3 regions of the Janthinobacterium sp. 1L-D-8-B-C4 genome follow, and region 1 is predicted to be linked to each of the others. Evidence: predicted binding sites of a transcription regulator. Region 1 holds the regulator's gene; each other region holds the start of a gene.
What was found. Region 1 encodes FNR, which switches genes on or off when oxygen is low (the NO sensors DNR and NnrR bind a similar motif). Its sites were predicted from a motif close to TTGATNNNNATCAA; they were not measured.
Positions count from the first base shown of each region.

Region 1 (10,372 bases):
CCCACGCCAGCTTCGGGTCGATATCGAGCGCCAGGTTGCCGCCGCTGGCGGGCAGCAGTTCGCTGGCCTGGAAGCCATAGCTGCGCAGCAAAAAGTCAGCTTGATATAAGCGGTGTTCGCGCATCATCGGCGGCGGCGCCAAGGGCACGCTTTTCGGGCTGTCGGGGATCGGGCTGAAGGCCGAGTAGTACACGCGCTTGAGCTTGTAACTGCCGTACAGGGTCTCGGCCGTGTAGAGGATCTGCTGGTCGTCGCTGGCGTCGGCACCGACGATCATCTGCGTGCTTTGCCCGGCCGGCGCAAAACGCGGTGACCTGGGCTCTTCCGCTTTTTCATCGAGCTTGCGGCGGATAGACCCCATCGCCAGCTTGATGGTGTGTACGCTTTTTTCGGGCGCCAGCTTTTGCACGCTGTCCTGCGTCGGCAGTTCGATATTCACGCTGAGGCGGTCGGCATAGCGGCCGGCGGCGGCGATCAGCGCCGGGTCGGCGTCGGGGATGGTTTTAAGGTGGATATAGCCGCGGAACTGGTGCACCTCGCGCAGTTCGCGCGCTACCTGCACCAGCTGCTCCATGGTGTAGTCGGCCGACTGGATGATGCCGGAACTGAGGAACAGGCCGTCGATGTAGTTACGCAGGTAAAAGTCGGCCGTGAGCTTGACCACTTCGGCCACCGTGAAGCGCGCGCGCGGCACGTTCGAGGTGCGGCGGTTGACGCAGTACTGGCAGTCGTACAGGCAGTAATTGGTCAGCAGGATTTTCAGCAGCGACACGCAGCGCCCGTCCGGCGTATAGCTGTGGCAGATGCCCATGCCGGAGGTGGCGCCAAAGCCGTCCTTGCCAATCGAATCGCGCCTGGGCGCACCGCTGCTGGCGCAGGACGCATCGTACTTGGCCGCGTCGGCCAGGATTTCCAGCTTGTCCGTCAATTCCATGGCTTCACCCAATATACTGTTTTTTTATACAGTATATCAGCGAAACCCGGTTTGTGCCTGCTTGATCCGTGCAATGGCAAGACGTTATATATCGGTGTATATTACGCTTCTGTTGATTGCTCAGTTTATTGTTTACTTCAAGGATACAACCATGCGCCTGACCTCTTTCGCCCGCCTGCTGGGCACTGCTTTGCTTGCTACCGCCGCCAGCTCCGCCATGGCCGGGGAAGTGGTCGTGTCGGCCGCCGCCAGCCTGACGAATGCCTTCAAGGATGCGGCGCAAAGCTACGAGGCGCAGTATCCGGGCAGCAAGGTCTCGCTGAACTTCGCCGCCTCGGGCGTGCTGTTGCAGCAGATCGTCAAGGGCGCGCCGGTCGATGTATTTGCTTCGGCCGACCAGGAAACCATGGACGCGGCGCAAAAAGAGGGCCTGGTGCTGCCAAGTGACCGCCATAATTTTGTCGGCAACAGCCTGGTGCTGATCGTGCCGTCCGACAGCAAGCTGGCCATCAGGAATCTCAATGACCTGACGCAGAAAAGCGTGACGCGGGTGGCGATCGCCAACCCGGCCAGCGTGCCGGTGGGCCGTTATGCGGAAGGTGCGTTAAAGAAGGCAAAGCTGTGGGACGGCGTGCAGGCCAAGGCTATCAGTACGCAGAATGTGCGCCAGTCGCTCGACTATGTGGCGCGCGGCGAAGTCGATGCGGGCTTTGTGTATGGCACCGACGCGGCCATCATGAAAGACAAGGTCAAGGTGGTGTTTGAGGTGCCTTTGGCGTCACCGGTGCTGTACCCGATCGCCACCATCAAGGGCAGCAGCAATGCAGCCGAGGCGAAGCGTTTTGTCGGCTATCTGCAGACGGCGCCGTCGCAGGCGATCCTGGCAAAGTACGGTTTCAAGAAGCCATAAGCTGACAGCGCCGCATGGATATCGCCTGGACCGCGCTGGCCCTGTCGCTGAAAGTGGCGGCATGGGCCACGGCGCTCAATCTGCTGCTGGGCATAGGCACCGGCTATCTGCTGGCGCGCGCCCGTTTCCCCGGGCGTGACCTGCTTGACGCGCTGTTGACCTTGCCGATGGTAATGCCGCCGACGGTGCTCGGCTACTATCTGCTGGTGCTGCTGGGGCGGCGCGGCACTCTGGGCGTCTGGCTGCAGGAACACTTCGGCATCAACCTGATCTTTACCTGGCAGGGCGCCGTCATCGCCGCCACCATCGTCGCTTTTCCGCTGGTATTCAAGCCGGCGCGCGCGGCGTTTGAAGCGGTTGACGGCCAGCTGGAACAGGCGGCGCGCGTACTCGGTATTTCAGAGCTCGCGATTTTCTTTCGCGTCACCCTGCCGCTGGCCTGGCGCGGCATCCTGGCCGGCGTGCTGCTCGGTTTCGTGCGCGCGCTGGGCGAATTTGGCGCCACCCTGATGGTGGCCGGCAGCATCCCCGGCAAGACGCAGACCCTGTCGGTAGCCGTGTATGAAGCGGTGCAGGCGGGCCAGGACGACACCGCCAACACGCTGGTGCTGATCACCTCCGTGGTGTGCATCGTGGTGCTGCTGGCCGCCGGCAAGCTGGCGCCCGGTCGCATCGCCCACAGGTAAAACCCATGCAACTCGACCTCGATATCCGCGCCACTTTGCGCTCCGGCAAACGCAGTTTCAAGCTGCATGTGCAATGCACGTCCGCCAGCCAGCGCATCGCCCTGTACGGGCCGTCCGGCGCCGGCAAGAGCATGACCCTGAAAGCGATCGCCGGCCTGTTCACCCCGGACGCCGGCCATATCCGCCTGAACGGGCGCACCCTGTTCGATTCCGCCGCCGGCATCAACCTGGCGCCGCAGCAGCGCAATGTGGCCTATCTGTTCCAGGACTATGCGCTGTTCCCGCACCTGACGGTGCGCCAGAACGTGGGTTTCGGCCTGGCGCGCGGCTGGTTCAATCCGAGGCCGCGCGAAAAACTGGCAAAAGTCGAGCATTGGCTCGATGCATTTCATCTGCAGGAACTGGCGCACCAGTATCCCGACGAGTTGTCCGGAGGCCAGCGCCAAAGGGTGGCGCTGGCAAGGGCACTGGTGGCCGAGCCGGCCGCACTGCTGCTCGACGAACCGTTTGCCGCGCTCGATCCGGCGCTGCGCGTGAGCATGCGGCTGGAACTGAGCCAGTGGCAACAGCAGCTGGGCGTGCCGATGATCCTCATTACGCATGACCCGGAAGATGCGCGCATCCTTGGCGAGCATGTGCTTACCTTGCGCGATGGCCGCATCGACACGGTGGCAGACAACCAACACGAGGTAAAAATTGGATAAGGTGGAAATTGGCCTGCAAGGCTCGGTCTGGATGACGGTGGGAGGCGAAAACCTCGGCGGCGCCGGCAGGGTGGAATTGCTCGCTGCGATCGCCGAATGCGGCTCGATCACGCAGGCGGCCAAACTGGTGAAGATGAGCTACAAGGCGGCCTGGGACGCCATCGATGCGATGAACAATCTTGCCGGTGAACCGCTGGTGGAACGCCTGACGGGTGGCAAGGGCGGCGGCGGCACGCGCCTGACGCAGCGCGGGCGCCAGCTGGTCGACAATTTTCGCATTATCGAGATCGAGCATGCGCGCTACCTGCGCCAGCTGAGCGGCCAGGCCGAAGGCATTGCCGACGACCTGTTACTGATACGGAGAATGGCCATGAAAACCACGGCACGCAATCAATTCCTCGGCAAGGTGGCCGAACTTAAATCCGGCGCGGTCAACGACGAAGTGATCCTGGAATTGCCCGGTGGCCAGCAGATTGTTGCCGTCATCACGCAGGGCAGCAGCGACAGCCTGGGTCTGGCGCCCGGCGTGGAAGCGTTCGCGCTGATCAAGGCCTCGTCGATCATCCTGGTGGCGGATGGCGAAGGCGCGCGCTTCTCGGCGCGCAACCAGCTGGCCGGCAGCGTCACGCGCGTGCAGACGGGCGCCGTCAATACGGAAGTGGTGCTCGATTTGCCAGGTGGCGGCACGATAGCCGCCATCATTACCAATCAAAGCGCCAGCGAAATGGAAATCGCCGTCGGCAGCCAGCTGACGGCGATGTTCAAGGCGTCGAGCGTGATCCTGGGCGTGCCCGCATAAACAATCAATCCTCCAGCCGCGACAGCCAATCCGCCGCCGCCGCCAGCACTTGCTCCAGTTCCAGCACCGTCTGCGCCAGCAGCGCCGGCACTTCGTCGTGGCGGCCTTCGTCGATCGCCTGCTCGGTGGCGAACGAGGCGCGTATCAGGCGCTTGGTGCCCAGCGTACCCACCGAACCGCGCAGGCCGTGCAGGATGCGCGCAACGTCGCTGTGGCGGCCCTCCTGCAAGGCCGCTTCGGCGTCGCGCAACGGTGTCATGCCCTTGTTCAGGGCGTCTTCCACCATGCGCCGCAAGACCGCCCTGCCCTTGGGGTCCTTGCCCATCACGCGCATCAGCGCGGCCATGGAAAACACTTCCTCGTCGAGTGGCGCCGCCGCTACCGCCTGTACTGCGGTGCGCTTGGGCAGGTGGCGGTTGATCACTTCCATCATTTCCTCGACCACCACCGGCTTGGCAATGAAGTCGGTGATGCCGGCCGTCATGCAGCGCTCGCGCTCGGAGGCCAGCACGCCGGCCGTCATGGCGATCACCGGCAGCTGCAAGCGCAGTTCGGTGCGGATGATGTGGGTGGCGCTGAAGCCGTCCATCACCGGCATCTGCATGTCCATCAGCACGATGTCGTAGCGCAAGGACTCCATGCGCAGGCGTTCGACCGCCTGCAGGCCGTCGCCCACCACGTCCAGCGTGGCGCCCATGTGTTCCAGGATGCCGCGCGCCACCGCCTGGTTCAGGTGATTGTCTTCCACCAGCAGGAAATGCACGCCGGCCAGTTCGGTGCCGCTTTGCTGCAGCGCGATATGCTGTTCGCCGTCCTGGGTGGCGTTCAGGGCCTGGTGCAGCGCGTCGAACAGGCTGGAACCGGTGATCGGCTTCATCAGCACCACGTCGGCCTCGGCCGCGCTGGAGATTTCTTCCAGGTGATTGCGGGCAAACGCGTTGACCATCACCACGATGGGCTGGCGCTGGCCGGTGGCCGCCTCGCGTATCGCCTTGGCCGTGGCCAGGCCGTCCATGACGGGCATGTGCCAGTCGGCCAGCACCACGTCATATGGCTGCCGGCTGGCCAGGCGTTCGCGGTACAGCTCGATGGCGGCAAAGCCGGAGTCGACTTCATCGGCGGCCCAGCCCCATGCTTCGATCAGTTTCACGATCAGTTCGCGCGTGGTGCGGTTGTCGTCGGCCACCAGCAGGCGCAACTGGCCCAGGGCCGGTTTGCGGCGCTCTTCGTTTGGCTGCGCCAGTGCTTCGAACGGCACGCTGAACCAGAAGCGGCTGCCCTTGCCTTCGCTGCTGGCCACGGCGATATCGCCGCCCATCATGTGGATCAGATGCTTGCTGATGGCCAGGCCCAGGCCAGTGCCGCCGAAGCGGCGCGTGATGCTCTGGTCGCCCTGCGAAAAGGCGGTAAACAATTGTTCCTGCTGCTGCGGCGTCATGCCGATGCCGGTGTCGCGTACTTCAAAGCGCAGCCAGGCCTGGCCGGGCGTTTGCTCGGCCAGGCTGACGGCCACCACTACTTCGCCGCTGGCGGTAAATTTGATGGCATTGCCGGCCAGGTTGACGAGGATCTGCTGCAGGCGCTGGGCGTCGCCCACCAGGCGGCGCGGCACGTCGGGCTCGACCGCGATCGCCAGTTCCAGTTCCTTTTCGCCGGCATTCATGGTCATGGTGGTGGCCAGCGTGTTCATCACTTCATCGAGATCGAATTCGACCGGCGACAAATCCATGCGGCGCGCCTCGATCTTGGAAAAATCAAGCACGTCGTTGAGGATGCCCAGCAGCGACTGGCCGGCCACGCGCACCATGGTCAGGTATTTGCGCTGCTCGGTATTGAGTTTGGTGTTACCGAGCAAATACACCATGCCCAGCACGGCGTTCAGCGGCGTGCGGATTTCATGGCTCATGTTGGCGACAAAGTCGCTCTTCGCGCGGTTGGCCGCTTCGGCGCGGTCGCGCTCGTCTTCGAGTTCGGTCGCGCGTGCTTCCACTTCCTGCTGCAATCGGTCGCGCTCGCTCATCAGGCCGTTGAAGGCCGCCGTCAGTTCGCCGATCTCGTCGCGCTGCTCGACCGGCAGCGGCGTGAAGCGCTGGCCGCTGCTGCGCAGCGCCAGCAGGGTGTCTCGCAGGCGCACCAGCGGCGACAGCAGGCGCACCGTGACCCAGCCCAGCACCAGCGCCGCCAGCAGCGAGGCGCAGGCGCTCCACAGGATCAGCCGGTACAGCACGCCGTCAAACGGCTCGAAGGCGTCATCGACCGGCAGCGAGGCAGCCAGCAGCCAGTTGACCGATTTCAGGTGCTTGAAGCTGTTGACGGCTTTCACGCCGCGGCTGTTGGTGCTGACCATGCTGCCTTCGCCGCCACGCGCGATCAGCGCGCTGGTGGCGGGGTTGGCATTGTCGGCGCGCGGCTGCAGCAGCTTGGCCGGATCGGGATGCAGCACGTACAGCGGCACCTTGCCCTGCGTCAGGATGAAGTAATAGCCATTCTTGCCCACCTTGGCCGTGCGCAGGTCGCCCAGCAGGTTGTCCTTGTACAGGCGCAGCACGCCGATCACGATGCCGGCCACCTCGCCATTGGCGCCGATCACCGGCGCCACCATCTGCACGATGGGCAGGCCGCTGGACTTGCCCAGCATCGGTTCGGTAATCATGGGCTGGCGCGTGCGCATGACGGTGCGGAAGTAGTCGCGGTCAGCCACTTCGACACCGCTGCGTCCCGGCACTTCGGGCACGTCGCTGACCACTTTGCCATGCGCATCGAGCACCAGCACGTCGTCGAACAGGGCCAGCATGGCGCGCTGCTCATGGTACTGGCGCAGCTGGGCCGGCTGTGCCATCAGCGCGGCGGGCTGGCGGCGCGCCGTTTCGCTGATCACGTCAAGCAGCATGCCAAGCTTGTCGTCGAGTTCTTCGGCGGTGCGTTCGATCATGGCCGTCTGCTGGCTCAGCAATACTTTGGTGAAATCGTCGCGCATGCGCTGAACCTGCACCAGGGTCACCAGGGCGATCATGGCGATCGAGGTCAGGCTGGTAGCCAGCGCGACTTTTGCTTTAATGCCCAGAGGCTTCATCATTTCCTTATCCTTGGCAAACGGGCAGGCGGCACAAGCGTGCTGCGAGAGATGCTATCAGGAATTCTCCTATCAATACATCAACTTGGCAAGCATGGGCTTGTGGCGGCGTTGCCATGAAAATAAATGCAGAAAGTGATTTAAGCATCGCATTTCGCCGAAATTGGCACATTGCCTCTGCAGATACAGTAAACTCGTTGTTGTATTTTCTAAAAGGATGCCCATGTCACAAGAGCTGTTGTCTCCAACCTTGCCCCCCGTGAACGTGGAAGCGTTGCGTGCGCGCTGCGCCACCTGCAGCATGCACCAGCTGTGCCTGCCCATGGGGCTCGACGTGGGTGACATGGATCGCCTTGATCAGATCATCGGCCGGCGCCGCAAGGTGGTGCGTGGCGCCTCGCTGTTCCGCATCGGCGATTCGTTCCAGAACCTGTACGCGATCCGCCTGGGCCACTTCAAGACCTACCAGATCAATCCCGGTGGCGAAGAGCAGGTGACGGGCTTCCAGATGGCCGGCGAACTGTTGGGCATGGACGCCATCAGCACCGACCGTCATCATTGCAATGCGGTGGCGCTGGAAGACAGCGAAGTGTGTGAAATTCCATTTTCCAGCCTGGAGCAATTGCTGGGCAATATGCCGACCCTGCTGCGCCATTTCCACCGCATGATGAGCCAGGAAATCACGCGCGAGCAAAGCGTGATGCTATTGCTGGGCAATATGCAGGCGACCCAGCGCTTTGCCGCCTTTATCGTCAACCTGGCGTCGCGCTATGAAGCGCGCGGCTATTCGAGCAGCAAGTTTCAATTGCGCATGTCGCGCGAGGAAATCGGCAACTACCTGGGCCTGACGATCGAAAGCATCAGCCGCCTGCTGTCGAAATTCAAGAAGGAAGGCTGGCTGAGCGTCTCGAACCGCGAGATTGAAATCTTGCAGCCTGCCAAGTTGAAGGCGATTACAAACGGTACTGACACCTGCAAGTAATTACAGTTCGTTGTCGGCGTGGATGGTGATGTCGCGCTGGGCCGGCCAGGCCCAGATGCCCGACAGGCGCCATACGCGCTGCTGGTCTTCCACCAGCACCTGCCAGCGGCTGCGCTCGAGCATCGGCAGCGACACTGAAAAATTGCCGTTGGCATCGGGCTGCACCATCAGGCGGATATCTTTTTCCGGCAAGGTGGCATGCGCCAGGTGCAGCAGCAAAGGCTGCCGGTAAGCCTTGCCGAAGCTATGCACGGAACCGGTGATGCGCGACTGCGCCACATCGTAGGCCAGGCTGGTATCCATCGCCAGGTCGCTGGCGACCGTGTCGCGGCGCAAGTCCTGGTTGATCGCCTTGCCTTGCTTGTAGTAGTCGCCCACCACCAGCGCATCGGGCTGCGTGAACGCGATATACCCCATGAAGCTGCCGACGACGACCGACAGGCCGGGGCCGATCATCAAGAGCCACGGCCAGCGGTGCTTGTACCAGGGATCGACGGGGGCTTGCAGTTTGGCGGTCTTGGACATGGTGTTTCTCCTGATTCAATATGGCGCCAGGCAAGGCCCGGCGCCGCTTCCTGGTTTAACGCGGCACGATGAATACCGCGCTTTCGCGCACATGCAATGAGGGATCGTCGATCGATTGCAGCGTGATCTGGATCTTGTTCGAACCCTTCTCGCCGACGCCGTGCGGCACGCGCAAACGCACCGGCCAGCCCAGCGTTTCGGTCGGCTGCAGGGTCACTTCCTCGCGCGTCAGCAGGGCCAGGCCGGGCAGGCCCGACACGGCGATCCGGAAGTGCTGCTGCTCTTCCGAGGTGTTCATGATCTGCAGGCGATACACGTTTTCGATCATGCCATCTTCCACTTCCCGGCCCATCGAACCGCGGTCGCGGATCACGTCCATTTTCAGGGGCGTGCGCAGGAACAGCGAGGTGCACACGGCGATGATGATCAAGGCCAGGATCGAGGTGTAGATCAGCACGCGCGGGCGCATGGCGCGCCGGCGGATCTGCTGCGAACTGAAGTTGTTTTCCATCGCATGGTCGGTGCTGTAGCGTATCAGCCCGCGTGGCCGTTCGACCTTGTCCATCACGCTGTTGCAGGCGTCGACGCAGGCGGCGCAGCCGATGCATTCATACTGCAGGCCATTGCGGATATCGATGCCGGTCGGGCACACCTGCACGCACAGGGTGCAGTCGATGCAGTCGCCCAGTTTGGCTTGCGCGCCGTCCTTGGCCGCTTTCTTGTTCAGCGCGCCACGCGGCTCGCCGCGTTTTTCGTCGTAGGTGATGATCAGGGTATCCTGGTCGAACATGGCGCTCTGGAAGCGCGCATACGGGCACATGTATTTGCATACCTGTTCGCGCAGCCAGCCCGCGTTGCCGTAGGTGGCCAGGCTGTAGAACAGAATCCAGAACCATTCCCAGGGCCCGAAATTGAAGGTCCGTACTGCATGCACCAGATCCTGGATCGGCGTGAAGTAGCCGACAAAGGTAAAGCCGGTCCACAGGGCGATGGCGCCCCAGGCCAGGTGCTTGGCAACCTTCTTGCCGGTCTTGCGCACGGAAGGGCCTTGCCGGTCGAGCGCCATGCGCGCGCTGCGCGTGCCTTCGATCTTGCGTTCAACCCACAGGAAAATTTCCGTGTAGACGGTTTGCGGACAGGAAAAACCGCACCATACCCGCCCGGCAATCGCCGTGACCAGGAACAGCAGATACGCCGCGATGATCAGCAGGGCCGCCAGATAGATGAAATCCTGCGGCCACAGCACCACGCCGAAAATGTAGAACTTGCGCGTGGTCAGGTCGAACAGCAGGGCTTGCCTGCCGTTCCAGTTGAGCCACGGCAAGCCGTAGAACGCCAGCTGGGTGAGCCACACGCATACCCAGCGCCATGTTGCATAGCGCCCTTTGGCCTCGCGAGGGTAGATCTGCTCGCGGGCCGCATACATCTTGATGACTTGGGGTTCCATTTGCTTACTTCACAGGAACCGCAGGCTGGGGGTTGGAGAGGCTCCAGATATACGCCGACAGCACATGCACTTTCGACTCGCCAAGGAAGTCACCGAAGGCGGGCATGGTGTTGTTGCGGCCCTTGCGGATGGTTTCCATGATGGTGTCGGCACTGCCGCCATACAGCCAGATCCTGTCGCTCAGGTTCGGCGCGCCGAGTTGCGCGTTGCCCTTGGCATCGGCGCCATGGCAAGCCATGCAGGCGCCGAACTTCGATTTGCCCAGCACCGATTTGACCGGGTCCGAGGTCGAACCCGACAGGCTCAGCACAT
Region 1 is NZ_JBXAVX010000014.1:65,722-76,093, reverse strand. It holds gene AC0Z42_RS21985 (putative DNA modification/repair radical SAM protein) at 1-934, opposite strand, end outside; gene modA (molybdate ABC transporter substrate-binding protein) at 1,086-1,844, shown strand; gene modB (molybdate ABC transporter permease subunit) at 1,859-2,530, shown strand; gene AC0Z42_RS21970 (sulfate/molybdate ABC transporter ATP-binding protein) at 2,536-3,234, shown strand; gene AC0Z42_RS21965 (TOBE domain-containing protein) at 3,266-4,033, shown strand; gene AC0Z42_RS21960 (HAMP domain-containing sensor histidine kinase) at 4,038-7,109, opposite strand; gene fnr (fumarate/nitrate reduction transcriptional regulator Fnr) at 7,330-8,088, shown strand; gene AC0Z42_RS21950 (FixH family protein) at 8,089-8,613, opposite strand; gene ccoG (cytochrome c oxidase accessory protein CcoG) at 8,669-10,060, opposite strand; gene ccoP (cytochrome-c oxidase, cbb3-type subunit III) at 10,065-10,372, opposite strand, start outside.

Region 2 (10,372 bases), on a different contig from region 1:
TCGGCGGCTTTGCGCTGTTTGGCCTGGCCGGCTGGCTTGGCCTCAAGTCCCTGAAAAGCCTGCGCGGCCTGGTCAACCATCAAAGCTGGCGCTTTGCCGTGACGTCCTTGCAGCGCCGCCCGGGCGCGACCGTGATCCAGGTGGTGTCGCTGGCGCTGGGCCTGATGGCTTTGCTCTTGCTGACGGTGGTGCGCGGCGATCTGATGGTGGCCTGGCGCAACGCTACGCCAGCCGACGCACCGAACCGCTTCATCATCAATATCTTGCCGGAACAAAAAGAGCCGATCGCCGCGCGCCTGGCGCAGGCCGGCGTGCTCAATGCACCGCTGTATCCGATGATACGCGGGCGCCTGGTGGCCGTGAACGGCAAGACGATTACCGAAGACACTTACGAGGACGACCGCGCCAAGCGCCTGGCCGACCGCGAATTCAATCTGTCGACCATGGCGCGCATGCAAGAGCAAAACAAGCTGCTCGCCGGCCAATGGTTCAGCGGCAAGCCGGGTGCACCGGCCGAAGCGTCGGTGGAAGAGGGCATCGCCAAGACCCTGAACCTGAAGCTGGGCGACAGCATGCGTTTCGATATCGCCGGCCAGATGGTCGAGGCGCGCATCACCAGCTTGCGCAAGCTCGAATGGGGTTCGATGCGCGTCAATTTCTTTGTCATCATCAACCCGGAAGCGATGGCCGACACGCCGCAAACCTGGATCACGGCGTTTCATCTGCCGGCCGCGCATGGCGACCTGGGCAATGCCCTGACGCGTGACTACCCGAACCTGACGGTGGTGGACGTGGGCGGCATTTTGAAACAGATCCAGGCCGTGCTGGACCAGGTGGTGACGGCGGTTGAATTCCTGTTTGCGTTTACGCTGGCGTCGGGCCTCCTGGTGCTGTATGCGGCGCTGATGGGTTCGCAAGACGAGCGCACCCGCGAAGCGGGCCTGCTGCGCGCGCTGGGCGCCACCCGGCGCCAGCTGGCGCAAGCCCAGCTGATCGAATTCTCGCTGGTGGGCGCGCTGGCCGGCTTGCTGGCGGCGTCTGGCGCGGCGGCCATGGGCTGGGCGCTGGCCACGTACCAGTTCAAATTCGCCTGGAGCTTCGCGCCCGGCGTGTGGCTCTTCGGCCTGCTGGCCGGCGCCCTGTGCGCGATTGCCGGCGGCTGGCTGGGCCTGCGCGGCGTATTGAAACATCCGCCGCTGCAAACCCTGCGCGAAGGGTAAGCCGCCTCAGGCGGCCAGGCTTTCCCTGGCCTGCGTGCGCAAAAACTGTGCATACGACAGCACCGGCTGGCCCAGCTGGTGCGCCGGCAGGTCGAACAGGGCCCAGTAGTAGGTTTCGCCACCCCGGCAAATGGTCGGTGGAGCGCAGTAGCGGAACCAGTTTTCGCCAATGCTGGCGCTATACATGCCGTCGCTGTCGGCATCGGAAAAATACGGGATCACACGCAGTTCCAGCAAGGCTTGCAGCAGCGACTGCGGCGCATCGCTGTCGCGTGCCATCTCGTATTGCGTGTGCAGGCTGCGTTCGGTTTCGATCACCATCAGCCTGGCCTGGCCATCGCGCGTGAAAAACAGGATGCCGCCCGGGTTGGGAAAAATATAGTGTTCGACAAAGCCATGGCGCCGGCACAATTCCAGCACCACCGCCGCCATCGCCTCGTCCTGCAGGAACTGGTAGTCGTGCAGCACCAGCAGGTCGCGCACCGTATCGGATTGCTGCAGGAAAAACTCGCGCTGCAGGCCGATGATTTCGTGTTCGAGGATATCGAGCGCATTGTCGTCGCTCTTCTTGATGTAGCGGTCGATCAGGCCCCGGTTGAAGGCGGTGACCGCCACTTTTTCATCGGCCGCGCCGGTGAACAGAATCTTCTTGCATGGCAGGTCGCGCACCGCCTGGCAAAATTCCAGGCCATTCATCTGCGGCATCGAATAATCGACCACCAGTACCGACGGCGTGGCAAAGCGCTGGGGCTGGCTGCTGATGCGCCAGATGCGCTCGATGTCGAGCGCCACGTTGCACTGGTCGGGCGGCAGGTTTTGCGTGTCGAAGTTGACGTGCAGCGGGGTCTCGCCCTGCCGCGTGCTTTGGCGCAGCCAGTCCAGGGCCGCGCTGGTGTCGTGGAAGGTCTTGCGCGCCAGCGCGGGATCGAGCTGGAAGGCCAGGCTTTTCAGAAAGGAATCGCTGTCGTCGATCAGGACGGTCAGGGTCGGGTGGGTATGGACGGGCAGTATCATGCGTCACCTTGCACGTTGGGGAGGAGAAAAACGGTCGGGCGCCGGCGGCGCGAATTCCAGCACGAAGATGGCATAGGCGCTGTCGCGCGAGACGCAATGGATGCGCGCCCGCCAGGCTTGCAGGATCTGCCGGCACAGTGCCAGGCCGATGCCGCTGCCATTGTGCGCGGGATAGGAATAGAAGCGGTCGAAGATCAGCGGCAGGCGGCTGGCGGCAATCCCGCAGCCGGTGTCGATGAACAGCAGGCGCGGCACGGCCCGCTTGCCGTCGATGACGATGCGCACGCGGCCCTTGCCGGCGCGCTGGATGGCTTTCAGGGCGTTGCGCAGCAGGTTCAGCAGGATCACCACGCACAGCTCCGTCTGGCCTGCAAAGCGGAAATCGGCGCGCAGGTCGACCGCGACGAGGGCGCGCTGCGCCGGACTGACAAAGGGATAGCGTTTGAGGACGGCCGTCACCGTGTCGTGCATGCCGACCGACTCGGTCGCTTCGAGCCGGCTGCTGACGGCGCTGGCGCTGAGCAGGAACAGGTCGATCATGTGATGCATGTGGCGTACTTCGAACTGGATGCGCGCCAGCGCGTCGATGCAGGCCGCGCCGGGCGCAGCGCTATCGGCACCGGTATCGCGCGCCAGCAAACGCTGCAGGCCGCGTACATTGGCTTCGACGCTGACCAGCGGCGTGCGCAGTTCGTGCGCCACGCTGCCCAGGCCAGCGGCCAGGCCGGCCAGCTTTTCCTGCGCCCCTACATGGCGGCTGACCTTGACCAGCGACAGTACGACGATGGTAAACCAGTGTACCGGTAGCTGCTGCATGACCTGCGTGTCGAGCAGGAAGTGCGGGTCGCCCAGCACGGCAAAGACCGCGCAGGCCAGCAGCGTGCCGCTCAGGTAGGCCAGCACGGCGATGCGCGTATCGAAATGGAACAGCACTACCAGCGCCACCAGCAGCGAGTGCATCCATAGCGCCGAGGCATGGTTCATCAGGAACATCAGGGTAAAGAAAAACGGCAGCTCGAACGTCAGGCCGACGAACAGATAGACGCTGAACCAGGTATTGCTGAAGCGCTGAGGGAACAGGGCCGGTACGAACAGCAGCGCAGCCATGACGCGCAAGGCCGGCGATTCGAATTCCTGCGGAAAATAGTAATGCCACAGCGTGTAGTACAACGGCATGCCGAGCGCACCGCAAAAGGCCAGCAGGCGCACCTGGGCGCGCCGGACCGGCGTATGCTCGATGGCGTCATGGAAATGCAGAAAAGGCTGGAGCAGCCGGCTTTGCCATGGTTTTCCAGCGGAGGACTGTGCATGCGTCATGGTATGGGGAAGGAACTTTTGTGGTAAATCAATACCATATGATCAGCCTGTTTCCGGTGGAAAAGAAGGCTAACTGGTCCGGTATTGAGATGCATCAAACTCCTGAGTAATGGCTCGCGCATGTTGGATGTAGCAATTCCCATCACAACATTTCCATGGAGTCATCATGTCACCTGCCATTTCTTCCCTGTCCACCGCCGCTGCCATCAATGCCGAACAACAGCTGCCCGCCTTTGTGCGCGCGCGCATGGACGAACATTATGTGGAGCGCATCGAAAAGCTGCTCGGTGGCGAACACCTGCACCAGTGGCAAGCGATGCCGGCCGATGCGGTCATGCTCGCCGGCAATGATTACCTGAATATCGCCGGCGAACCGGCGCCGCTGGCGGCGCAGGCGCGCGTATTGCAAGGCGGCGGCGCGATGCTGATGTCGTCAGTCTTCCTGCAGGAAGGCAGCCGCCAGCACCGCCTGGAGGGCAAGCTGGCCGCATTTCTCGGCAGCGAGGCGTGCGTGCTGGCGCAGTCGGGCTGGGCCGCCAATGTGGGCTTGCTGCAAAGCCTGGCCGGCCCCGGCATCCCGGTGTATCTCGACATGCAGGCCCATGCTTCGCTGTGGGAGGGCGTGCAGTCGGCGCAGGCACTGGCCGTGCCTTTCCTGCATAACGACAGCGCCCACCTGCGCCGCCAGCTGGAACGGCATGGCCCGGGCATCATCGTGGTCGACGCGCTGTACAGCACCAATGGCAGCGTCGCGCCGCTGCTGGCAATGGTCGAGATTGCCGAACGCAGCGGCTGCATGCTGATCGTCGACGAATCGCATTCGCTGGGCACGCACGGGCCGAAAGGCGCCGGCCTGGTGGCCGAGCTGGGACTGGCCGGGCGCGTTCATTTCCGTACCGCCTCGCTGGCCAAGGCGTTTGCCGGGCGCGCCGGGCTGATCACCTGCTCGTCGCACTTCAAGGGATACTTTTTGTCCGCCTCGCGCCCGGCCATTTTCAGTTCCTGCCTGCTTGAGCACGAGCTGGCGTGGTTCGACGCCGCGCTCGATTTCATCAGCGCCGCCGACGAGCGCCGCGCCGCACTGCGCCAGCACAGCGTCTACCTGCGCCAGGGCCTGCTTGACCTGGGCTATAACGTCAGCGACGGCACCGAGCAGATCATCGCGCTCGAAGCGGGCACCGAACCGGACACCCTGGTGCTGCGCAAGGCTCTGGAACGCCATGGCATCTACGGCGCCGTGTTTTGCGCGCCAGCCACGCCAAAAAACCGCGCGCTGGTGCGCCTGACCCTGAATGCCCTGCTGCGCCAGGACCAGGCGCAGCGCCTGCTCGACGCCTGCGCGGCGATCCGCGACGAAGTGGGCCTGGCGCGCTGGCCGTCGACGCGACGCCTGCGCAAGCTGGCGCTGGTCTAGCCAGGACGGGGCCGGGCCGCTTGCGCTATCATGGCGGCCATGACCGATACCAACGCCCCCACCCTGTACCAGACCATCGGCGGCGCGCCCGTGCTGCGCCAGATGGTCGACCGCTTTTATGACCTGATGGAGCTGGAACCGGAATTTGCCGGCATCCGCACCATGCATCCATCCTCGACCGAAGGCTCGCGCGACAAGCTGTATTTCTTCCTGACGGGATGGATGGGCGGGCCGGATTTGTATATCGAAAAATTCGGCCACCCGCGCCTGCGCGCGCGCCATTTGCCGTACGCCATCGGCACGAGCGAGCGCGACCAGTGGCTGCGCGCCATGGCCTGGGCCATGGAAGACAGCGGCATCGAAGAATCCCTGCGCGTGCGCCTGATGGAGTCGTTCTACCAGACCGCCGACTGGATGCGCAACAAGCCCGACTGACGCCATGACCTCGCTCGAATTCTATGTGCTGCTGAGCGCGCTCGCGGCCGTCATCGTCCTGCTGGTGCTGCTGCTGTTGCGCCCGCGCCCGGGCGCCGGTACCGACGGCGCCACCACCCTGGCGCTGGTGCAGCAGCACCAGGCGCAAAGCCTGGAACGCATCGACCGGGTCGAGCGCGAAGTGCGGCTGCAGCTGCAAGCGTCGGCGCAGGCCACGCGGCAGGACCTGGCAGCCGGCCTGGCGCAATTCCAGGCCGCTACCTTGCAGCAGCTCGACAGCCTGCGCACGCAGATCCAGGCGCAGGGAAAAGTGGGGCGCGAAGAACAGGCGCAAAGCCTGGCGCGCTTTGCCGACAGCACCAGCCAGAGCCTGGCCCAGCTGACCGAATCGAATGCGCAGCGCATGCTGGAAGTGCGCGCCACCCTGGAAAACAAGATCCGCGACTTGCAGGCTGACAATGGCGCGCGGCTGGAAGAAATGCGCAAGACGGTCGATGAAAAACTGCATGCCACCCTGGAAACGCGCCTGTCCGCCTCGTTCCAGCAAGTGTCGGAGCGGCTGGAAAAAGTGCACCAGGGACTTGGCGAAATGCAGCAGCTGGCGCTGGGCGTGGGCGACCTGAAGCGGGTACTGACCAACGTCAAGACGCGCGGCACCTGGGGTGAGGTGCAGCTGGAAATGCTGCTGGAGCAAGTGCTTACCATCGACCAGTATGCGAAAAACGTGGAAACCGTGCCGGGCAGCGGCGCCAGGGTCGAGTTCGCATTGAAACTGCCGGGGCTGGTCGATGGCGGGCCGCCCGTCTGGATGCCGATCGATGCGAAGTTCCCCAAGGAACAATATGAACGGCTGGTCGAGTCGGCCGAGCGGGCCGATGCCGAGGGCGTGCTGCAGGCGGGGCGCGAATTGGAACGGGCGGTGCGCGGCGAGGCGAAAACCATCGCCGACAAATACCTGTTGCCTCCCAACACCACCGACTTTGCGATTCTGTTCCTGCCCACCGAAGGCCTGTACGCGGAAGTGATGCGCCGGCCGGGCCTGGCCGACGACTTGCAGCGCGTGCACCGGGTCAGCATTGCCGGCCCGTCGACGCTCACCGCCTTGCTCAACAGCCTGCAGATGGGTTTCAGGACGCTGGCGCTGGAAAAGCGCTCGTCGGAAGTATGGCAGGTGCTGGGCGCCGTCAAGACGGAGTTCGGCAAGTTCGGCGAAGTGCTGTCGCAAACCCGTTTGACCCTGGAAAAGGCGGCCAGGAATATCGAAAGCGCCGAAGTGCGCAGCCGGCAGATGGCGCGCAAGCTCAAATCGGTAGAAGCCTTGCCGGGCGACACGGCTGCCCTGCTGCTGGGGGAAGCCGGCGTGGACCCCGCCGCAGAGTAATTGCCCGGCCGGCCTCAGGCCAGCCCGTGAAACAACACGATATCGACCAGTTCGCCGGCCGCCACATGGCCTTGCTGTTCATGCAGCACGATCATGCAGTTGGCCTGCGTCATCGAGCGCAAGATGCCCGAGCCTTGCGCGCCCGTCACGCGCACTTGCTGGCGGCCGTGCGCGTCTCGCTCGACAATGCCGCGCTGGTACTCGGTGCGGCCGCGTTTCTTGCGGATCGCCGCCTGCGCCGGCACGCTGATCAGTGGCAACGCCTCGGCGCTGGCCCCCATCATGCGCAGCAGTGTGGGGCGGGCCAGGAAATAAAACGTCGCCATCACCGCCACCGGATTGCCGGGCAACCCCAGCAACAGGGCCGAGTGCCCATCGGCGCAGATTTCACCGAAAGCCATCGGCCGGCCCGGACGCATGTTGATTTGCCAGAAGGCCACCTTGCCCAGCCGGGCCAGGATCGCGCGCGTATGGTCGGCCGCGCCGCTCGACACGCCACCCGAGGTGATGATGACGTCCGCGCTGGCGCAGGCGCCGCGCAGGGCCGCTTCCAGTGCAGCGGGCTGGTCCTTCACGCTGCCCATGTCGAGAGGCTCGCAGCCCAGGCGCTCCAGCATGCCCAGCAGGGTATAGCGGTTGCTGTCGTAGATGCTGCCGGCGGCCAAAGGCTCGCCCGGCTGGCGCAATTCGTCGCCGGTCGAGAAAAACGCCACCCGCAGCTTGCGCTGCACCGGCACCGAGGCGATGCCCAGCGACGCCAGCAGGCCAAGTTCGGCCGGTCCCAAACGCTTGCCCTGCAGTAGCGCCGGCTGGCCCTGCATCAGGTCTTCGCCCTTGAAACGGCGGTTGTCGCCCGCCTTGATCGCATCGGCGCGCAAGGTAATCTGTTGCTCGTTGGCTTGCAGCACCAGTTCCTGCGGCACCACGCTGTCGCAGCCGGCCGGCATCACGGCGCCGGTCATGATGCGTGCGCATTGCCCGGGTTCAACCGCCACCGTACCCGGCCTGCCGGCCAGGATGGTGTCGACCACCGCCAGGGTCACCGGCGCACTGCCGGCCAGGTCGGCGCCATGCAGGGCGTAGCCGTCCATGGCTGAATTGTCGTGCGCCGGCACGCTGATCGGCGAAATGATGTCGTTCGCCAGGATGCGCCCCAGCGCCTGTGCCAGCGGCAACTGTTCCAATTCCGTGATGGGCGCGGCCTTGGCGGCCAGCAGCGCTTGCGCCATGTCCACCGTCATGGCCTCGGCGTTCAGTTGGGCCAGTTCCTCTGGGGTATTGATATTGCGAAACGCGGCCGCGTCCTCGAACAGCACTTCGGCCAGTCTCAAGCCGCCATGCCAGGCGCCGACCCTGCGCTCGCCACTGGCCAGATAAGTATCGAGCTGGGGCAGGGCAGACGTCTTGACCAGGCAAAATACGGGATGGCGGCGCCGTTGCGGCGCGCCGCCAGCAGGATCAAGCTCTTCGGTAACGGCAATCGCCAGGTCCGCGTCGTGCGCCAGCAGGCCGGCGGCGAGGCGGGCAGCCAGGTCCGGCGGCAGCAGCGGCGAGTCGCATGGCACCATCAGCAGATACGGCGTGCCAGCGCGGCGCATGCCACTTTGCAAGCCGGCCAGCGGGCCGCAATGGCCGGCCAGGTCGTCAGGCCAGATGGGCAGGCCGAAGCCGAGATAGTGTTCAGGGCGGGCGTTGACATTGAAGGCCAGCGGCCCCACTTGCGGCGCCAGGCGTTGCAGCACGTGCTGCGCCAGCGGCTGGCCGTGCAGGGCCAGCATGCCCTTGTCCTGTTGGCCCATGCGCGTGGCCAGGCCGCCGGCCAGTATCAGGCCGGTAATGTCTTGTTTAGCTATCATGCGGATGCTTGCAGTGGTGATTCCAGACGCCATGGTAGCAGCGGCCATGACCGGCCGGCAGAAATCAGCCGCCGATATACGACATTTCCACTTTCTTTTTGCCTGGCTCAATTGCCTGGCCGGGCAAGCTGGTCTGGCTGGTGCGCAGTTCCGAATAACGGTCGCCGCGGCCGCGCCACAGCTGCGCCACCGCGCTGGAAATTTCTTCGTCGCTGCGGCCATCGCGCAGCAGGGCGCGCAGGTCGTGGCCGCCGCTGGCAAACAGGCACGTGTACAGCTTGCCTTCGGTCGACAGGCGGGCCCGGCTGCAGTCGGCGCAAAACGCCTGCGTGACGCTGGAAATGAGGCCGATCTCGCCGCCGCCATCGAGGTAGCGCCAACGCGAGGCCGTCTCGCCCGTGTAGTTCGGATCGACCGGCGCCAGGGGCATGGTTTCACCGATGCGGCGCGCCACCTCTGCCGATGGAATCACTTCCTTCAGGTCCCAGCCGTTCGAGGCGCCCACGTCCATGTATTCGATAAAACGCAGGATGTACGGCGTGCCCTTGAAATGGCGCGCCATCGGCACGATTTCCTGGTCGTTCATGCCGGCCTTGACCACCATGTTGACCTTGATCGGCCCCAGGCCCACCTGGTGCGCCACGTCGATGCCATGCAGCACGTCGGCCACCGCGAAATCGACATCGTTCATGCGCTTGAAGGTGGCGTCGTCGAGCGAATCGAGCGACACGGTGACCCGGTTCAGGCCGGCATCCTTCAGCGATTGCGCCTTTTTTGCCAGCAAGGAGCCATTGGTGGTCAGGGTCAGGTCCAGCGGCTGGCCCGAGGGCGTGCGCAGGGCGGCCAGCATCGCGACCAGGCGTTCGATATTCTTGCGCAGCAGCGGCTCGCCGCCCGTCAGGCGGATCTTTTCCACGCCATGGGCCACGAACAGGCGCGCGATGCGCGTGATTTCCTCGAACGACAACAAGGCCGTGTGCGGCAGGTAGACGTGGTTCTTGTCGAACACGTCTTTCGGCATGCAATACACGCAACGGAAATTGCAGCGGTCGGTAATCGAAATGCGCAGGTCGTGCAGGGGCCGGCCCAGGCGGTCGGCCACGCTGCCGGTCGGCTGTTCCAGCCGTTGCGGTACGGCCACGGCGCCATTGCGCGCTTCGGCCAGGTAGATAATCTTGTCAAGCATGAATGTATTGCCACTGCCTATAGTCGTTCAAGGCAGATACGATAGCACGAGGCCGAAGATGGCACAGGCGAGCAGCAATTTGATGGTGCCAAGCTGATATTTTATCAATGCCACGCTGGCCGCCACGGCAATGGCAATCGCCAGCCAGTCCCAGTGCGGCGCGGCTTGTTCCATCCTGAACACATGCTGGCCGAAGAACAGCGCCAGGCTGGCGATCACGCCCACCACGGCGGCCGAGACGGCGTTCAGCGGCGCGTCCAGGTGCAGATTGCCGCGCGTCGCTTCCACCAGCGGCGCGCCGGCCAAAATGAAGATAAACGACGGCAGGAAGGTGAACCAGGTCGTGACCAGCGCGCCGCACACGCCCGCCAGCAATAGATGCTCGCCGAACACGGCCTGGCCCCAGGCGCCGACAAAGCCGATAAAGGCGACGATCATGATCAAGGGCCCGGGTGTGGTTTCGCCGAGCGCCAGGCCGTCCATCATCTGCGCGCTGCCGAGCCAGTGGTAATGTTCGACGGCGCCCTGGTGCAGATACGGCAGCACGGC
Region 2 is NZ_JBXAVX010000006.1:27,815-38,186, forward strand. It holds gene AC0Z42_RS12245 (ABC transporter permease) at 1-1,220, shown strand, start outside; gene AC0Z42_RS12250 (response regulator) at 1,227-2,234, opposite strand; gene AC0Z42_RS12255 (sensor histidine kinase) at 2,238-3,551, opposite strand; gene cqsA (alpha-hydroxyketone-type quorum-sensing autoinducer synthase) at 3,718-4,965, shown strand; gene AC0Z42_RS12265 (group II truncated hemoglobin) at 5,005-5,400, shown strand; gene AC0Z42_RS12270 (DNA recombination protein RmuC) at 5,405-6,781, shown strand; gene moeA (molybdopterin molybdotransferase MoeA) at 6,796-8,637, opposite strand; gene moaA (GTP 3',8-cyclase MoaA) at 8,702-9,823, opposite strand; gene chrA (chromate efflux transporter) at 9,851-10,372, opposite strand, start outside.
Region 2: cqsA (alpha-hydroxyketone-type quorum-sensing autoinducer synthase) is a predicted target of FNR. The motif match lies at 3,636-3,649, and genes of this name have one in related genera.

Region 3 (10,372 bases), on a different contig from region 1:
ATGCGGTCGATTTCGTCGAGGTCGTAGGCGTGGCTCATCAGCACGACCCTGGCCTTGGCGCTTTCCAGTTCGGACGCCTGGAAGCTTTTTACCAGCGCTTCGAACGCGTCCTGGTCCTGGAAGCCGTCCGCTTCCTTCAGGCCGCCCGTGCTTTGCACCAGCAGCGGCACCACGAAGGCGTTGATTTCCATCGCCGGCGCGTTGTCGCGGCGAATTACCACCACCGACGAGGCTTCCTCGATCTGGCTGCGCAGGTATTGGTAGGCGCCCACGTCTTCGTATCTGGCGCGCTCGATGGCGTCGTACAGCACTTCGTCTTTCTTCTGGTTCAGGCTCTTGCGGATCAGGCGGCCGAACTCGACGGCCTGCTCGGCCAGCACCGTGCCTTGCGACTCGCTGTCTTCCTGTTCCGCCAGGTTCAGTGCCATCGTGCTCAACATGCGCGCGACGGCTTCGTCCTTCTCTTCGGGCGAATTGGACGATTTGCGGGGGGCAGGGCGCTTGTTCTTGGGCATGGTGAGTAGTTGAATTCAAGTGATAAATGGAAAAGGGCGCCTGAAGCAAAAGCCTGGCGCCCATCGCGATGATACAGGTCGCACCAGCTTAATGGTCAGTGTCGAACATCTCGTGCAACTCATCGAGCAGGTCGGCTGCTTCTTCTGCCGACAGGCCAAGATGCTGGCAGGCCAGTTCGCCGCCCTTGTCCCATTCGATCGAGTTGCTGTTGCCATGGTAGCGCTGTATGCCTTTTTCGGCCAGCAGCGACAGCGCGATCAGCGAGCGGATGGCGTCATCGGTGGACGGATCGCCCAGCACGCTGTAGTCGTGGTGGTGCAAAATCGCCCACGCCACGTCCGACGACAGGCCCCAGTTGCGGGCCAGCAAGCAGCCGATGGCGGCGTGGTTGGTCTGGTGGCGCGCGTCTTCCACTGCCGTGAAACTGTTGTGGGCGTCGTTGGCGGCGGCCGCATACGTGTTCACGTAATCGGGGAAGCGGTTCATCAGCAGCGGCACGCCGATATCGCAGAACAGGCCGAAGGTGTGGGCGATATCGGGCGGGGCGATGCGCAGCTTGCGCGAGGTAAATACCACGGCGCGCGCGCGCTTGGCCGACACGTCCCAGAAATTGTTCAGCTCCACGCCCTCGGCTTCCAGCGCCTGGCGCGCCAGCAAGCCCGTCATCAAAGCGCTGCACTGGTTGATGCCGAGGAAATTGATGCCTTGTTCGACCGATTTGGCCTTGCGCGCCGCGCCATAGAACGGCGAGTTGGCCAGTTTCAATAGGGCGCCCGACATGCCGACATCGTCGGCGATGATGCGTGCGATCTTGCGTGGCGATGGATCGGGCTCGGCCAGTTCGCGCTGCAGGTCGACCAGCAGGCTGGGGCGCGGTGGAATACGGATCGACCGCATCAATGCCTCGACCGGATCGCCGCCTGCCGCTTTTGCCGGCTCTGCCACTTTCAATGCTGCGTTCATCATCATCACTATCGCTGGTTGGACTGTCGCGGACGATTATCGCTGTTTATCAAAGGCAATAGTTCAGAACTGTTCTTATTTATGGCAAAAACCGCCAATTCTTTCCGCTGGCGCTCGTTTATTGACGATTTTCAGACGCCGGCAAGCCGTATTTTGATGGTGTTATCTGCAAGTTTTATATGTTTTCAAGAAACGTGCGCCGGGTGCCGCAGGCTACAATGGGCGCATGAAAAGTATCCTCGCAGACATCGATTTCAACCAGGATTCCAGCCTGGTGGCGCGCCAGTTGATCGGCGTGACCGTGCTGGTCGACGGCGTCGGCGGGCGCATCGTGGAAACCGAAGCCTATGACCGGCTGGACCCGGCCTCGCACACGTTTGGCGGCCAGACGCCGCGCAACGCGTCCATGTTCGGCCCGCCGGCGCAGGCCTATGTCTACCGTTCCTATGGCATCCACTGGTGCCTCAATTTTGTCTGCCGCGAGGCCGGTCATGGCGCCGGCGTGCTGATCCGCGCCATCGAGCCTTTGTTCGGCCTGGACGCGATGCGCGCGCGGCGCGGCGTCGAGGATCAGCGGCTGCTGTGCTCGGGGCCGGGCAAGGTCTGCCAGGCGCTCGGTGTCACGCATGCGCACAACGGCTTGCCGCTGGACGCGCCACCGTTCGTGCTGCTGGGGCGGGAAGAAGAGGATGTGGTGGTGCTGGCCGGTCCGCGCATCGGCATTTCCAAGGCAATGGACGTGCCCTGGCGCTTTGTGGAAGCTGGCTCGAAGTTTTTGAGCAAGCCGATGCGGGTGGCTTAGGTTGGTATGGCTAGGCGTTGCGCCGCCGTGGCGCCGGTACGGCTTTGGCGCGCAGCGCACTGTGCGCGGCACGCCGTTCGGTGTGGCTGGCCGGCGCCTGGAAAGCTTCCCGGGCAACCAGCGCAGTTGAGCTCGTCTGTGGCTGGTCAAGGGTAAATACCGCCACCGCCGCCGACAACGTCACGGCCTGCTCCTGCAAGCTGGCCGCCGCGGCCGCCGCCTGTTCCACCAGCGCCGCATTTTGCTGCGTCACGTCATCCATCTGCGTCACCGCCAGGTTCACCTCGGTAATGCCGGTTGCCTGTTCGGCGCTGGCCTGCTCGACGCGCTGGATGATCTCGTTGACCTGCTGCACCGAGGCCACGATGGCTCCCATGCTGTCGCCCGCCTGCTGCACCGCCACGCTGCCGCCGTCGATGGTGGCTACCGAGGTGGCGATCAGGGTCTTGATCTCTTTCGCGGCAGCGGCCGAACGGTGCGCCAGGGTGCGTACTTCGGACGCCACCACGGCAAAGCCGCGGCCCTGTTCGCCGGCGCGGGCCGCTTCCACCGCCGCGTTCAGCGCCAGGATATTGGTCTGGAACGACAGGCCGTCGATAACGCCGATAATGTCGACGATCTGGCGCGAATTGCCGCGGATGGTGGCCATGGTCGCCACCGCCTGCTGCATCGCCGCGCCGCCCTGCAGCGCCAGGCTGGACGCCTGCGCCGCCAGTTCGCTGGCGCGGCGCGCATTGCCGGCGTTGTCGTTGACGGCCTCGGTCAGGGTGGCCATGGCGCTCGACGTCTGTTCCAGCGAACTGGCCTGCATTTCGGTGCGCGCCGACAAGTCCATATTGCCGGTGGCGATCTCGCGCGAGGCGGTATCGATCGATTGCACGGCCGACAAAATGGTGCGCAGTGTCTGGTTCAGCTTGGCGATGCACTGGTCCAGCACGCGCGAGGTGGCGGCGATCTCGTCATTGCCCTGCCTGCTCTTGCCCGCCGTCAGGCGGCCCGCCGCCAGTTGCTGCACCGCCTCGGCAATGCCGTGGATTTCCCGCAGCATGGCGCGTCGCACCAGCATTGTCACCACCACCGAGGCGCAAATCGACAGCAGCACTGTGGTGAGCAAGGTCCAGCCCTGGTTGTGAAACTGCTCGACGGCCGCCGCATGCGCTTCGGTACCGAGCGACGTTTCCAGCGCCGCCAGCTTCACCAACTGGGCGTTGAGCTGGCCGAACTGGGCTTCCGCCTTGATCATCGAATTGGCGGCGATCGACAAATCCATCTGTGCCATTTCCATGGTTTCCAGCACCGCCTTGCGATAGGCGCCCAGCGCGCCACTGGCGCCATCGACCATCGCCAGCTCCGCCCCCTTGGCGCTGGCGCGCAGGGTGCCCAGTTGCCGTGCGATCTCGCCGTGGCGCTGCTTGATCTGTCCTTCCAGCGCTTCCAGGCGGGCCTTGGCAAAGCTGCCGTTGGTCCACGACAGCAACTGGTACATATTGCCGTGCGCATAGCGCACCTCGCCGGCCACGTCCAGCGCCGCTTTCAGGTGCGCCATGCGCACCTGCACCATGTTTTCCATCGAGGCATTTTGCCGCACCATGCCGTACCAGGCGCTGGCCGAACTCAGCAACAGCAACAACAGCACCAGAGTGGGCGCCAGCAACAGCTTGGGGCCGATGCGTAATTTGTCGAGCATATGTCCTCCTGCCTGTGGATGGAAGCGAAGCCGGCGCGGCCGGCCCGCCACTGCTATTTCTTGTAGATGCCCGCTTCCAGCACCACGTCGTTGACGCGCAGGATGTAGGTGGTCTTCGGCTCGATCTTGCCGCTGACGGGGTTCTTGTACTGGTAATCGACCCAGCCCTTGCCCTGCTTTTGCGCCAGTTCGATGATTTCACGGCGGTATTTCTTGCCATTCGCATCGGGCACGTCGACCAGGTCCTTGCCGACGATGGACGGATTGATCGGGTGCGCCAGCACGATGCCGGTCTTGATGTCGCGCATGTCCACATACAGCTCGCCCTGCACGAATTCCGGGTCCTTGGCGCTGAGCTTTTTCATCATCTCCTTTTCGCCATGCTGCTTGATGAAGGCGGCGCCCCGTTCGGCCATGGCGATGGCGTCTTTTGCCGTCGGTTCCACGGCAGCGCTGGCATGGCCGGCATGGGCAAACAGCAGGCACAGCGCGGTGCCGGTCAATACACGTTTCATGATCTGTCCTCGGTTCAGTGATGGGGGAGTGCCAGGCCCTAATTTACGTTGAGTCAGCGCATGTGAAATTGCGATAGCACAAGTTTTTTCTTGCCTGAATGCAGGTTTATTGACGGCAACAGGGTGGCAGCTGCGCCATTGATTTAGTGCAATTTCATGCCTTTAAGCAAGAACTATGATGGGTTTTTCAATGCCAAACCCATCCCGACGGAGAACCCATGCCCAACACGAATACCGAATTGCTGCCAGCCAAATTCAAACCCTATACACGGCAGTCCATCCGCCAGGCGCGGCAATGGGAATGGTTGCCGCCCGAGCAGCGCGAGGCGGTGCAGGTGGTCTCGACAGTCCTGCCATTTCGCACCAATGAATATGTGCTGGACCAGTTGATCGACTGGAACAATATTCCCGACGATCCGATCTACCGGCTGGTATTTCCGCACCGCGACATGCTGCCGCCCGAGCAGTACGAGCGTTTGCGCGAACTGGTGCTGGAAAAGCAGGACCAGGCCGCCATCGACGCCTATGTGCGCACGATACGCCTGGGCATGAACCCGCATCCGGCCGGCCAGCTGACGCACAATGTGCCGACCATGGACGGCGTGCCGGTGCGCGGCCTGCAGCATAAATATGCGCAGACGGTGCTGTTCTTTCCCAGTGCCGGCCAGACCTGCCACGCGTATTGCACCTTTTGCTTCCGCTGGCCGCAGTTCGTCGGCATGGACGACATGAAGTTCGACGCGCGCGAGTCGAATGAACTGGTGGCCTATCTGAAACTGCACCGCGAAGTGACCGATGTGCTGATCACCGGCGGCGACCCTTTGATCATGAATACACGGCAACTGGCGGCCTACCTGGAGCCGCTGCTGGACCCGGCGCTGGAGCATATCCAGAACATACGCATCGGCACCAAGTCGGTCGCGTACTGGCCCCAGCGTTTCGTGTCCGACCGCGATGCAGACGACTTGCTGCGCCTGTTCGAGCGCATCGTCCAGTCCGGCAAGAACCTGGCCATCATGGGCCATTACAACCATGCGGTCGAACTGCGTCCCGAGATCGCGCGCCAGGCCGTCAAGCGCATCGTCGGCACCGGCGCCACCTTGCGCATGCAGGGCCCGTTGATACGCCATATCAGTGAAGACCCGAACAGCTGGGCCGAGCTGTGGCAGACCGGCACGCGGCTGGGGGCGATTCCGTATTACATGTTTGTCGAGCGCGACACAGGGCCGCGCGGCTACTTCGAACTGCCTTTGGCGCGCGCACACGAGATATTCCAGGCTGCCTACCAGCAGGTGTCGGGTCTGTCGCGCACGGTGCGCGGGCCGTCGATGAGCGCGTTTCCCGGCAAGATCGTGATCGATGGCGTGGTCACCATCCATGGCGAAAAACTGTTTGCATTGCAGTTCTTGCAGGCGCGCAATCCGGACTGGGTGCGCCGGCCCTTCTATGCCAAATTCGACGAGCACGCCACCTGGATCGACCACCTGAAACCGGCGTTCGGCCAGCAGAAATTCTTCTTCGAACTCGATGAACCGGTGCCGCACGTGCCGCACAAGGTGATACCCCTGGCCCGGGCCGCCTGACATGCAAGCCACCGCTGGCCGCAGCCCCGTGGCTATCTTTTGCCTGGTGTTCCTGCCGTTCGCGCTCGGCCATTACCTGTCGTGCTTGCTGCGCGCAATCAATGCCGTGCTGACGGACGAACTGCTGTCCTCGGTGCACCTGGGCGCCACGCAACTGGGTTTGCTGACCAGCGCATTTTTCCTGGCGTTTGCGCTGGTGCAATTGCCGGTCGGCATGGCGCTGGACCGCCACGGTCCGCGCGCGGTACAACTGGTGCTGATGAGCGTGGCGGCGCTGGGCGTATGGCTGTTCAGCCGTGGCCATGGCTTTGCCGAGCTGCTGTGTGCGCGCGCCGTGATGGGCGCTGGCCTGGGCGGCTGTTTCATGGCTGCCGTGAAAGCCATTTCGGGCGCGGTGGCGCCGGCGCGCCTGCCGTCCGTGCATGGCTACCTGATCGCCGTGGGCGGGCTGGGCGCAGCCAGCGCCACCCTGCCGGTAAAAGTCGCGCTCGACCATACCGACTGGCGCGGCCTGTTCCTGTGGCTGGCGCTGGCCGTGCTGGCGGTGGGCTTGCTGATCCGCATGCTGTCGCCCGCACCAACGGCGACCGTGGCGGTCGCGCCCAAGGCTGGCATCCTGCAGGTCTACCGCGACCCCGCGTTTCGCCGCACGATTGCCCTGCTGCTGTTGCCGCACAGCGTGTTTTTCGGCGTGCAGGGCTTGTGGATAGGGCGCTGGCTCAGCGACGTCGGCGGCATGACGGACGACGCTGTCGCCTATTTGCTGTATCTGGGCATGGCGGCCGTCATCTTTGGCGCCATCGCCATGGGCATGCTGACGGAATGGGCGGGCCGGCGCGGCGTCACGCCGATGCAGGTGGCGGCATGGGGCGTGCTGCTGTTCGTGCTGGTGCAGTTCGCCATGGCGATGAATGTGCGGCCCGGCCTGCCCATGCTGTCGGTGCTGTTTACCTTGTTGGGCACGGTGGCGGGGCTGGAATACACCATCGTCGCGCAAAGCGTGCCGCCGGGCATGACTGGCCGCGCCGCCACCTGTTTGAACCTGCTGATCTTCAGCGGCGCCTTCCTGGTGCAGGCCGGTTTTGGCCTGGTGCTGGGCTGCTGGCCGGGCAACGCCGCGCACCAGTATCCGCCGCAGGCTTACCAGGCCGCGTTCGGCCTGCTGGCGCTGCTGCAGCTGCCGGGACTTGCGATGTTTTTCATCGGCCGCCACAGGCGTGCCGGGCCATCCGGTAAAATGATGGCCTGCACAGCGGCAATGATCAACTCCAAGGAAGAATATGAAACTCGTTCGTTATGGTCGTCCCGGCAAGGAAAAACCGGGCCTGATCGATGAAGAAGGCAAACTGCGCGACCTGTCCGGCGTGATTGCCGATATCGATGGCGCGCAATTGTCCGACAAGGCGCTGCGCAAGCTGACCAAGCTCGACGAAAAAACCCTGCCGCTGGTACGCGGCAATCCGCGCTTCGGCGTGCCGGTCGCCAAGGTCGGCAAGTTCATCGGCATCGGCCTGAACTACGCTGATCACGCGGCCGAATCGGGCATGCCGATTCCGGCCGAGCCGATCGTCTTCATGAAGGCGATTACCTGCCTGAACGGCCCGGACGACACCGTGGTGTTGCCGAAGGGGTCGAAAAAGACCGACTGGGAAGTGGAACTGGGTGTGATCATCGGCACGCGCGCGCAATACGTCAGCGAAGAAGATGCGCTGAAATATGTGGCCGGCTATTGCGTCGTCAACGATGTTTCCGAGCGCTCCTACCAGCTCGAACGCGGCGGTACCTGGGACAAGGGCAAGGGCTGCGACACCTTCGGCCCGGTCGGCCCATGGCTGGTAACGCGCGACGAAGTGATCGACGAGCAGGACCTGGACCTGTACCTCGAAGTGAACGGCAAGCGCATGCAGACCGGCAACACGCAAACCATGATCTTCACGGTCGCGCAAATCGTCAGCTACCTGTCGCAATTCATGACCCTGGAACCGGGCGACGTGATCGCCACCGGTACCCCGCCGGGCGTGGGCCAGGGCCGCAAGCCGCAGCGCTTCCTGAAAAAAGGCGACACCATGCGCCTGGGTATCGCCGGCCTGGGCGAGCAGCAGCAGGACGTGGTTGCCTGGACCGCCTGATGCCGGGTTTTGACGTGGACCGCTTGCCGCCGCTGCCGCTGGAACAACTTAATGGACGGCAGCGCGCTGCCGCGCAAGCGATTATCGACGGTCCGCGCGGGGCGCTGTACGGCCCCTTCGTGCCGCTGATACGCAGTCCCGAGCTGATGGAAACGGCGCAGCGCATGGGAGAGTATTTGCGCTACCGCAGCGCGATCGGCACGCGCCTGTCCGAACTGGCGATCCTGGTGACGGCGCGGCAATGGGACCAGCAGGTCGAGTGGGCGATACACGCGCCGCTGGCGGCGCAAAATGGCATTGCGCAGGCAGCGATCGACGCGATCGCCGAGCGGCGCGCGCCTGAAAGCCTGCTCGAAGACGAGCAGGCCGTGCATGATTTCTGTATCGAATTGCAGCAGAACAAGCGCGTGGGCGACGCTACCTATGTGCGCGCCCTGGCGCTGTTCGGCGAGCACGGCGTCATCGACCTGATGGGCATCAATGGCTATTACACCTTTCTGGCCATGGTGATGAATGGCGCGCAGACGGCCGTGCCGCGATCGGGAGTGACGCCACTGCCGTAGCAGGTCTTGGGAGGGCGGCCAGGATGATGGACAAACTGTAATTTTTGCGAGTGTTGCGCAATATATACTTTATTTCCCACCATCCATTGTTTGATCGACCATGAAAATTCGCATTTGCCAGTCCCTGATGGGCCGCGCCTTGCTGGCGTTGGCCCTTTCTTTTTCTCCGTTGGTGGCGGTGCACTCGATGGCGGCCGAGACCGCTTCCACGGCCAACGCCACGGCGCTGGAAAACGCCGTCGTCAAGGTCTTTTCCACCTTGCGCCGGCCCGATCCCTACAAGCCATGGAGCAAGGCCGCGCCGCAGTCGGTGACGGGGTCGGGCGTGGTGATCGACGGCCACCGCATCCTGACCAATGCACACATGGTCGGTTACGCCAGCCAGGTGCAGATCCAGGCCAATGGTTCCGGCGACAAGCTGTCGGCCACTGTGCTGGCCATTTCCGAAGGCATGGACCTGGCCTTGCTGAAGGTCGACGACGACAGTTTCTTCGATACCCATAAGCCCATGCCGCGCGCCAATGTCTTGCCGGATGTGCGCGATGCCGTACTGGCCTACGGCTATCCGCTGGGCGGCAATTCCTTGTCCATCACCAAGGGCATCGTCTCGCGCATCGAGTTCGTGCACTACCATTATCCCGTCTCGGGCTTGCGCATCCAGATCGATGCGGCGATCAATCCCGGTAACAGCGGCGGCGCCGTGATTGCCGGCGACAAGATGATCGGCCTGGCGTTTGCCACCGTGACCAATGCGCAAAACATGGGCTACATCATTCCCAACGAAGAGATCGAGCTGTTCCTGCGCGACCAGGACAGTGGCGCGCCCAAGGGCAAGCCGGCGCTGTTCGACGTGACGCAGACGATGGAAAATCCGGCCCTGCGCAGCATGCTCAAGCTCGACAAAAGTGTCGAGGGCGCCATCGTGATGACGCCGGCCAGCAAGGACGCGCAATATCCGCTCAAGGAATTCGATGTCATCACAAAAATTGGCGACTACCCCATCGACAACCAGGGCATGGTCAAGCTGACCGCCAACAGCCGCGTACGCTTCCAGTACCGGGTGCAGCAGCTGGCGAAAAACGGCATGCTGCCCCTGACCGTGGTACGCCATGGCGCGCCGCTGCAGGTCAGCGTGCCGGTCTCGTCTTCGCATCCGATGCTGGTGCCAAGCCTGGAAGGCGCCTATCCATCGTATTTCATCTTTGGCCCGATGGTGTTTTCAAAAGTGACGGCTGAATTCATGGCCGGCCCCAACGCCAATGCGCCGATGCTGGTGGGCATGAGTTTTGCCGGCAATCCGCTCGTTACGCGGCGCGGCGATGCACCGGACGCCAACCGCCAGGAACTGGTGGTGGTTTCCGCGCCATTCTTCCCGCACAAGCTGATGAATGGCTACGGCAACCGTTTCTTCTCGGTCGTGTATTCGGTCAATGGCATCCCCGTGCGCAGCCTGGCGCACATGGTGACCCTGCTGCGCGACCTGCCCGACGAGATGGTCACTTTCCGCTTCGAGCAGCGCGATGCGGAACTGGTGGTGGTGCCGCGCAAGGAAATGCTGGCGGCCACCGAAGCGGTGCTGAGCGACAACGGCATCCGCTCCGAAGCGTCACCGGA
Region 3 is NZ_JBXAVX010000004.1:254,501-264,872, reverse strand. It holds gene AC0Z42_RS09955 (hypothetical protein) at 1-515, opposite strand, end outside; gene AC0Z42_RS09950 (HDOD domain-containing protein) at 604-1,482, opposite strand; gene AC0Z42_RS09945 (DNA-3-methyladenine glycosylase) at 1,706-2,281, shown strand; gene AC0Z42_RS09940 (methyl-accepting chemotaxis protein) at 2,292-3,968, opposite strand; gene AC0Z42_RS09935 (cache domain-containing protein) at 4,022-4,483, opposite strand; gene AC0Z42_RS09930 (KamA family radical SAM protein) at 4,702-6,066, shown strand; gene AC0Z42_RS09925 (MFS transporter) at 6,068-7,402, shown strand; gene AC0Z42_RS09920 (fumarylacetoacetate hydrolase family protein) at 7,347-8,195, shown strand; gene AC0Z42_RS09915 (carboxymuconolactone decarboxylase family protein) at 8,195-8,758, shown strand; gene AC0Z42_RS09910 (S1C family serine protease) at 8,859-10,372, shown strand, end outside.
Region 3: AC0Z42_RS09930 (KamA family radical SAM protein) is a predicted target of FNR. The motif match lies at 4,622-4,635, and genes of this name have one in related genera.